Regions from separate parts of the Paenibacillus sp. M-152 genome, predicted to be linked through region 1. Evidence: predicted binding sites of a transcription regulator. Region 1 holds the regulator's gene; each other region holds the start of a gene.
The links. The regulator Rex, encoded in region 1, represses fermentation and respiration genes when NADH is low (regulators of the CRP and FNR family bind a similar motif). The targets are predictions, from matches to a motif close to TTGTGAAATATTTCACAA.
Positions count from the first base shown of each region.

Region 2: pflB (formate C-acetyltransferase) is a predicted target of Rex. The motif match lies at 1,053-1,070, and genes of this name have one in related genera.
Region 3: lpdD (prenylated flavin chaperone LpdD) is a predicted target of Rex. The motif match lies at 1,579-1,596, and genes of this name have one in related genera.

Region 1 covers NZ_CP034141.1:3,408,827-3,412,115, reverse strand. The annotation lists gene dinG (ATP-dependent DNA helicase DinG) at 1-1,629, shown strand, start outside; gene EGM68_RS14825 (redox-sensing transcriptional repressor Rex) at 1,657-2,310, shown strand; gene EGM68_RS14820 (amidohydrolase) at 2,297-3,289, shown strand, end outside.
Region 2 covers NZ_CP034141.1:3,565,249-3,568,537, reverse strand. The annotation lists gene adhE (bifunctional acetaldehyde-CoA/alcohol dehydrogenase) at 1-892, shown strand, start outside; gene pflB (formate C-acetyltransferase) at 1,220-3,289, shown strand, end outside.
Region 3 covers NZ_CP034141.1:4,324,919-4,328,207, forward strand. The annotation lists gene EGM68_RS18845 (DUF4190 domain-containing protein) at 13-384, opposite strand; gene EGM68_RS18850 (hypothetical protein) at 606-1,193, shown strand; gene lpdD (prenylated flavin chaperone LpdD) at 1,202-1,552, opposite strand; gene EGM68_RS18860 (S8 family serine peptidase) at 1,732-3,289, opposite strand, start outside.

The DNA of each region.
Region 1 (3,289 bases):
CGTTCTTGCCCATGGTTCCGCAAATGCTACTATCATCGTGCACGTCATGAAGCAGGAACAGCGGATGTGGTTATAACGAATCACTCCAAGCTGTTCACCGACGTCAAAGCAAGTCACCAGCTATTGCCCAGCTATGAACATCTGGTAATTGATGAAGCACATCATCTAGAGGAAGTAGCCGGTAAGCACTTAGGCATGCATATGAAATATTTCACACTCGTGCATACGCTGACTCGATTGTTCAAGGACAGTAAGAACGGACAATTGCCTTCGTTACGTCAGCAGTTGGCAAAGTCGGGACATGAGAAGTCGACGGAATGGGCCTCGACCATTGATCAGCTGTACCCACTCGTGTTAGAGGTTAAGGAAACTTGGGACCTGCTAAGCGATAAGCTGTTTGGTATGTTGCCAGAGCGGTCTGATGCCACACCGGGTGAAACGGGGCAATTTTCTTCGCGTCTCAAACCGTCGGCCAAGCCTGCAAAGTGGGATCAAGCGGCGGCGTTGGAAAATCAGCTTTATGTAACGATGGGTGAAATTTTGCGCAAGGGCGACAAGCTGATGCTGGATGTCAAGGAAGAACACGACGATTATGCGGCGGATAGTCTCATTACAGATATCACGGGTCTGCTTAAGGATTTGGCGGGGATTAGGGAAAATTTGCGCTTCTTTATACGACTCGATGATGAAACAACCGTATATTGGCTCGAAGCGAGTGGGCAATTCCGTAGTAAATCATTGCAATTTTATGCAGTGCCCGTCGATGTGAGCCGCCAGTTGAAAGAAATGTTTTTTGACAAAAAAAGAAGTATTATTCTGACATCTGCTACTTTATCGGTAGATAAGTCGTTTCAGTACATGACCGATCAACTCGGCTTGCAGGAGGCAGCGGATCAAGGACGATTAATGACGTCACAGCTCCCATCACCTTTTAATTACAGGGATCAGGTGTTGCTGGTCATTCCGCGAGACTTTCCGAGTGTGAAGGGCAGTGTAGGGGATGCACATTTTGTAGAGATGCTCGTTAGCTCTCTAGGAGCGACTGCCCAGGCGACGCGGGGGAGAATGCTTGTTCTGTTTACTTCCTATCGGATGCTCCGGCAAGTGTATGAGCCACTTAAAGAGGCGTTAGCATCCAGCGATATTACCGTGTTAGGACAAGGTGTAGACAGTGGGAGTCGGAGCAAGCTAACCCGTCGTTTTCAGGAAGCCAAGGCTTCTGTATTGCTGGGAACGAGCAGCTTCTGGGAAGGCGTCGATATTCCAGGGAAGGCTTTGACTTGTCTGGCTATCGTTCGCTTGCCGTTTCAACCGCCCAATCACCCGTTACTGGAGGCAAAAAGCGAGCTGCTCCAGCAGCAGAAGAAGAATCCATTTATGAAGCTGTCTGTACCACAAGCAGTTATTCGCTTCAAACAGGGATTTGGGCGATTGGTACGTACAGCGAGTGACCACGGAGTCGTTATCGTTTACGATACGCGTGTGATCGAATCCTATTATGGAAAGCACTTTTTGTACTCGTTACCGGGACCAAAAATGGAGCATATGCCATCGGAGCAAATGGTGCCCCGCATCGCCGAATGGCTCCAATCCGCCCCGGAGACAGAGGCACAACGGACGGACACCTAAAGTCCGTTACAATTAGGGGGAGCAAGTATGAAATCAGATAAAATTTCAGAGGCTGTCGTACGGAGATTACCCGTATATTTACGTTATCTGAATGCACTGCACAAACGGGAGGTGGCTACGGTCTCTTCTCAAGAGCTGGGACAGAGGTTAGATTTGAATCCGGCCCAAATTCGTAAAGATCTTGCCTATTTTGGCGATTTTGGTCGGAAGGGCATCGGTTATGATGTTTCTTATCTAATTGAGAAAATACGCCATATCCTGAAAATCGACCAGCAAATTAATGTAGTATTGGTCGGAGCGGGTAATCTGGGTCAAGCCCTATCAAACTATAACGCTTATTTAAAAGACAATATGAAGATTGTGGCGGTATTTGATGCGTTCCCGGATAAGGTTGGGACCAGAATCAATACCTTAGTCGTTCAGCCGATGGATGAATTGGAAGCGACTGTGAAAGAAAAAAATATTCGAATCGGGATTATTACTGTACCTGATTTTGAGGCACAACACGTAGCTGATAGGCTCATTGAGAGTGGAATTGGAGCGATTTTAAACTTTGCACCTATCATTCTCAAGGCACCGGCTAACATTCGGATACATGCCACAGACTTTACAACTGATTTGCTTAGCCTCGCTTATTATCTGGAGGACGGAAAGGAAGAAGCACAATATGACAGTGAATAAATGGATGATTAAAAACGGTTCTTTTGCCGTGAATGGACCTGAAGCTGGGGTAATCCATGGTTTTATGATTGTGGAGGATAGCCGTATTACTTACATTGGCGAGACTCTGCCTGCGGGTGAGGAAGAGACAGAAGCAATCGACGGTAACGGGTTATTGTTTTTGCCTGGTCTGATTAATACTCATGGTCATGCGGCGATGTCTCTGCTGCGAGGGTATGGAGATGACTTGGCACTTCAAGTGTGGCTTCAGGAAAAAATGTGGCCTATGGAAGCCAAGTTTACATCTACGGATGTGTACTGGGGAACATCCTTGTCAGTGCTGGAAATGCTGAAAGGTGGAACCACAACTTTCCTGGATATGTACGATCATATGGATGAGGTGGCACGTGTAGCTGAAGAGTCGGGCATCCGTGCAAGTTTGATGCGTGGAGCCATTGGACTCTGTTCAGAAGAAGAACAGCGGATCAAGCTGGCTGAGGCCGTGACTTTTGCCCGTAACTGGCATGGAAAAGCAGACGGACGTATCACAACGATGATGTCTCCGCATGCCCCATACACATGCCCGCCAGCGTTTATTGAGAAATTTGTTCAAGCAGCACATGATCTCGATTTACCATTGCATACGCACATGTCCGAGACCATAGCCGAAGTTGAGCAAAACGTACGCGACTACGGTTTGCGTCCAGTTGCACACTTAGATAAGCTTGGCTTTTTCTCCCGCCCTTCACTTGTTGCCCACGGCGTACACTTGAACGACGAAGAGATAGCTTTATTAGCGGAACGAGGTGTGGCGGTTTCACATAATCCAGGCAGCAACTTGAAGCTGGCAAGTGGTGTAGCTAGAGTGCCTGAATTGCTGCGTGCAGGAGTTACTGTTTCTCTTGGAACAGACGGTCCTGCCAGCAATAATAACCTGGATATGTTCGAGGAAATGCGTCTGGCGGCACTCATTCACAAGGGAGTATCTGGCGACCCAACA
Region 2 (3,289 bases), 160 kb from region 1:
CTTGAAGCAAAAATTCATGGATATTCGTAAACGGATTTACAAGTACCCACGTCTGGGTCAAAAAGCACAATTTGTAGCTATCCCTACAACCTCGGGTACAGGTTCGGAAGTCACATCGTTTGCAGTAATTACAGACAAAAACCTGGGCAACACGAAGTATCCGCTGGCTGACTATGAGTTGACTCCTGATGTGGCAATTATTGACCCTGTGTTTGTATATTCGCTGCCTAAAACAGCTGTAGCCGATACAGGTATGGACGTTCTGACACATGCTATCGAGGCTTACGTGTCTGTAATGGCCAATGATTACACAGATGGTCTGGCAATTAAAGCCATTCAACTGGTATTCCAATACCTGGAGCAATCGGCTCTGATCGGCGACAAGTTGGCTCGCGAAAAAATGCATAATGCTTCTACACTTGCAGGTATGGCGTTTGCTAATGCATTCTTGGGTATTAACCACAGTCTTGCACATAAATGGGGCGGACAATACCATACGGCGCATGGCCGCACGAATGCTATCTTGCTGCCGCACGTTATTCGCTACAATGCGAAAAAACCGACAAAATTTGCTTCGTTCCCTAAATATTCGCACTTTGTTGCAGATGAGCGCTATGCAGAAATTGCACGCATACTGGGACTGCCTGCACGTACCACTGAAGAAGGGGTTAACAGCTTAATTGACGCGATCCGTAAGTTGAACAAAACGCTCGGTATCGAGGAATCGTTCCAACAACTCGGATTCGATCCAAAAGACTTTGAATCACGTGTAGATTATCTGGCTGACCGCGCTTTTGAGGATCAATGTACAACTGCAAATCCAAAGCTGCCGCTGGTTACTGAATTGGCTGATGTATACCGCAATGCCTTCTACGGACGCTTTGATCAATAATATAATAGTATGAAGAGGCTTGTAACAAAGCATTTTCCTATACAATACCAATGCAGGCTCTCTATATAGAGGGCCTCTTGGTTTGGGAAGGGAGGTGAGCGGCGAGGCTGAAGGTATAGGCGTGAAGCTAGGGAAAATAAAGTGATAAAAATCACTCATATTGTGATTTATGTCACATACTACACTCTATCATTATTCTACAATAAGAGTGTAAGAAAGGTCCCGACACTGAGCGTAAGGCATCGGTGAAAAGGCCGGGCTCAAGAAATAGTTTAAACGTGAAAAAAATCACAAGTCCGGAAGACCAAACAATTTGGAGGGATTTACATGTCGGTGATTGAGAGAGAATTACAAGAGCAACAATCTGGCTGGAGAGGTTTTAAAAAAGGAAAATGGACTAGAGAAGTTAACGTCAACGATTTTATTGAAACCAATATCTCACCTTATGTTGGCAATGAAGAATTTTTGGTTGGTCCTACCGCCAATACAACTGCATTGTGGGAAATTGTATCTGATCTTACTAAAAAAGAGTTGGCAAACGGCGGCGTGCTTGATGTAGACGTAAATACGCCATCCACCATTATTTCACATAAACCGGGCTATTTGGACCGGGACAAAGAACAAATTGTCGGTGTACAAACAGATGCTCCATTCAAACGTTCTTTGCAGCCGTTTGGTGGAATTCGGATGATGATCGACGCTTGCAAAGCCTATGGTTTTGAAGTGCCACAAAGCATTGTTGACATTTTCACTCATATTCGTAAAACACACAACCAAGGTGTATTTGACGCTTATACTGATGAAATGAGAGCAGCTCGTAAAGCTGGCATCATTACTGGTTTGCCAGATGCATATGGTCGTGGTCGTATAATCGGTGACTATCGTCGCGTAGCTCTGTATGGTGCAGACTTCTTGATCCAAGATAAAAAACTTCAATTGAAAAGCCTTGAAGTTGATTCCATGGAAGAAGACGTAATCCGTCTACGTGAAGAAATTTCTGAACAAATTCGTGCTTTGAATGAATTGAAACAAATGGCTGCTGAGCACGGTTTTGATATTTCTAAACCTGCTAACAATGCAAAAGAAGCTTTCCAATGGGTATATTTTGGATATCTCGCAGCGATTAAAGAACAAAATGGTGCAGCAATGTCCTTGGGACGTGTATCTTCATTCCTTGATATCTATACTCAACGTGATCTTGAGGAAGGTACGATGAACGAAGAACAAGCTCAGGAACTGGTCGATCATTTTGTTATGAAACTGCGTATTGTTAAGTTCCTGCGTACACCTGACTACAATGAACTGTTCAGTGGTGACCCAACTTGGGTAACAGAATCCATTGGTGGTATGTCTGTCACTGGAGAAACTCGTGTTACCAAAAACAGCTTCCGCTTCTTGCACACACTGTACAACTTAGGACCTGCTCCAGAGCCTAACTTGACTGTACTGTGGTCAGAAAAACTGCCTGAGGGCTTTAAAAAATATTGTGCAAAAGTTTCTATTGAAACTAGCTCCATTCAATATGAAAATGACGATTTGATGCGTCCAATCTACGGCGATGATTATGGTATTGCTTGTTGTGTATCCGCCATGAGAATTGGTAAACAAATGCAATTCTTTGGTGCTCGTGCCAACTTGGCAAAAGCTCTGCTGTATGCCATTAACGGTGGTAAGGATGAAAAATCCGGCGTTCAAGTAGGACCTGAGTTCCCAGCCATTACAAGCGAAGTGCTGGATTACGAAGAAGTGTTGAGCCGTTTCAAACCTATGATGGAATGGCTGGCAAAACTGTACATGAACACTTTGAATGTTATTCACTATATGCATGATAAATATAGCTACGAACGCATTGAAATGGCGTTGCATGACCGTGATATTCTTCGTACCATGGCTTGTGGTATTGCGGGTCTGTCAGTTGCTACCGACTCCTTGAGCGCCATTAAATATGCAAAAGTTAAACCAATTCGTAACGAAAAAGGAATTGCTGTTGACTTTGAAATCGAAGGCGAATACCCTTGCTACGGTAACAACGATGACCGCGTAGATACTATCGCTGTAGAACTGGTAGAAAGCTTCATGAGCATGATCCGCAAACATAAAGCTTATCGTAATGCGGTTCCTACTCAATCAGTACTGACTATTACTTCCAACGTGGTATATGGTAAGAAAACAGGTACAACACCTGATGGACGTAAAGCAGGCGAACCGTTCGCACCAGGTGCAAACCCGATGCATGGTCGTGATAAAAAAGGTGCTCTGGCATCTCTGAGTTCCGTAGCCAAATTGCCTTATGAACACAGCTTAGATGGTATTTCGAATACCTTCTCTATCGTGCCTAAAGCACTGGGTAAAGAAGAAGAAACACGCAAAACAAACCTTGTTTCGATGATGGATGGC
Region 3 (3,289 bases), 920 kb from region 1:
TTCTTTAATTCATTAAATGTCTGAAAAAATATCCGGATCGCCACTGGAGGCCGCCACAACAAAAACAATAACCAAGAAAATAATAATCAGTGCATAAATCAGTGTGCCGATAATACTACATACCAGTCCAGCAATGGCCATACCTCTGCCTTGCTCGCCATGACGGTTAATTTCCTTCAGGGAAAGACTGGACAAAATAATACCCACAATTCCGATAATCAACCCAAGATAGGGAATGACAACAGATAAAATCCCGAGCACCATCGAGGCAACAGCTTTACTGTTTGTAGGTGGAACTACTGGGGGCTGGTTAAATGGAGCGTTATAATCGTTCGGCTCCTGAAAAGGATCGGAAGATCGAGGCTCCTTGTACAAGTCACTCATCTGTTTAATTCAACTCCAATAATTATAATAGCAATATATAAGTTCTAGGGTACCACAATCTTACAAATCAGGACAGTACTTATTTCAATTTTTTAAATTAGAACGTTAAAAAGAAGAAGCGTAGCATCTTAGCACTTTTTGAGATAATCGGGCATACAGTACTGTACCTATTACAGATAAATTACGCTCCAAGAGAGCATCCTGCCAAGGAGGACGGAGCTATGTTATATCGTGGAACAGCCCGCAGAAAGGGCTCGTCTCACCAACGTTTACATGCAGAGACACTTCGGAAAATATCCGCCGCCATGCTGCCATTTTACAAAGCTATTGCAACCCAACGTGCTTTTGCCGTCCAATGGTCACGAGCTGTCGTTCAGGGTAATTTGGATCGGATGAAATCCCTTCTCTGCTCGGTAGCGCCATTTGCCGCCAAACAAGGCTTAGGTACGAATGGGATTGGCTACTTTGTTTCCTTTTTAGCTCAGCCGCCGATGCTCTATTACACGAACGGTACGACGATTCCCCCAGGGACGGTGCAGTTTACATTTGAGCCAAAGGTTCATCGTGCCATTGCCAAAGCCGTTTTTCCGCTGTATCGCGAATTGGCACGCAATGAATGCTTTGCTTCTGCCCTAGCCAAAGCGATCAACAGGCAAGACCAGCGTGCAGTTCATGTAATGATCCGTAGTTTAATTCCATCCTCTGCGCTAAAATCTGTAGACATTGAGGATGATGGTTTTGCATTGCTTTTTAAGTATCCCTTTAGTAAGTACCCCTATCGCAATCTACTTTTTCGAGAGTTCACTTAAAAAGGTCGCTACAAGCGCACTTGCTTAAGTTCTTCAATGAGCTCTTTTCCCATTTGTATAGCCATGTCTGTCAGCACTCGGATTTCGTCCTTGGTTGCATGATCCAAATGCGTCCCGCAGCAAATGGCGAAGTTACCCGCAAACTCTTTACGCAAGCGAACTGCAATTTCTTCAGTAATATAAAATTCCTTGTGGTTTTGCAATTGCACGGTTTGAATCGGCTCAAGCCTAGCCCCCGCAGTAATCGTCCCCAAGTGAGGCTGATCACCGCCTGATATGAGCACAACGATATCTTCCCCCATAAAATAGGCATCCAGCACAAGACGGATACGTCCGCTTTCTTTTTCCAAATGAATCATATGATCCTCTCCTGCTAAAAATATTATTGTGAAACGATTCACTTCATAGAGTACCATTCATTGTATCGCTTCCTGAACTGTTGGACAAATTTAAAAAGGCCCACAGCAGCCTCTATTAACAGTGGCTTGCTGTAGACCTTTATTGTATTCTAAAAAAACTCCCATCCTCTTACTTGCTGTTAACGGATTGTGATGTTATGCACTGCCTTACCCGTTGCGCCGTCATTATCCGTTACTGTTAGCTCCACGGTATACGTTCCGGCTGTGGTGAATTTATGCTTCACCTTGGAACCAACTGCCGTATCGCCATCACCAAAATTCCAACTGTAGCTGACGATCTCACCATCTGTATCGCGGGAAGCTTTGGCATTAAATTGTACATTTTTGTTCTTCTTGGCTGCGTCATTCGCCTGAATAATAGCTACCGGCTTTTCATTCGATGTAGGTGGATTCGGACCTGGGCCCTCTCCTCCACCATGGGTTACATACAACCTCCCCGGCGCCTCCGTCTCCACTTCATTCCCTGCTGCATCCCTTACCCGGATCACGATGACTCCGCCTTCCAGGTTCAGAGAAGATGAAGTGAGATAAGTACCTTCATAGTGGCCTGACGAAGTTTCATTTAATGGAATTTCATTACGGGCCAAAGTGGACAGGTTAAAGGGCAGCTCCACATGGAAGGATGCCTCCAAACCGGATGCACTGTCAAAAGCTACTCGTACCGGCTGTCCTGGAGTAATACGTACATCCTCAGCAGGGCTAATATTTTCAAGCTTCGGCAGCGCTGTATCGACATACACCGAGCGTGTAACAGTCGTTTCGTTTTCGGCAAGATCTTTGGCCGTTACCGTAATTTGATTTTCACCTTCATTGATAAGCAGCCGTTTATTAAAGCTACCGTCACTTCCGAATTCAGCGGGCTCGCCGTTAATCGTCAATTCGGTGAGGAACTCGTCATACACCGTACCGGTTACACTGACCACACCCGCATTTGTACGAGCTCCTTCATCAGGTGAAGTCAGGATCAGACCCGGTTTAGTCTGATCGAGCGTTACAACCACCGGCTCGGAACGATCCGTTACTTTGCCGTATACCGCCGCTTGAACACTTAGCGGATTAGCACCTGGCTGAAGATCGACCGACAAACTGAATTGACGATCCTTCACTTTCGTTGTGCCAGTCAGCTCCTTACCGTTAAAGAGCTGAATATCAGCTCCTTCTGCCGGAGAAGTTCCTGTTACGGTAATCGTTTCCTCCTGCGTATACGTAGCCTTCGTAGGAGTCGTAATCGTTGGAGCATTCACCGGATATCTGACGATAGCCCGGATCATGTAGTTCCCTTCCTCTTCAGGTGATTGGCTCCATGTGCCGCTTACACCTTGCCAGCTGCGGAGCGCATTGGGACTGTTTTCATCTGTAGCCAGACCTGGTGACTGTGTCCCTACCGCAGACTGTGTATATACGATGTAGAAATCACCTTGAACCGTCACCGGCTCTGGAAGCTGCACCGTCGTCCATTGTGTCTCATCCCGGACAGCAGTCCCGTCGAATGGACCAGCCAATAGACGCCCAGGTGCTCCTGCTGCACCGGAGGCGTCATAGATAGAATATTGGAATGCCGTTCCTCCCGGATTCGGGAAGGCAGAGTTCCAGAACAAAAGGGATGCTCCTGTCACTTGTGCCACTTCCGACTCAGGTGTCATTCTCACTGCCCATGAATTGCCTGCCGCGTTAAAG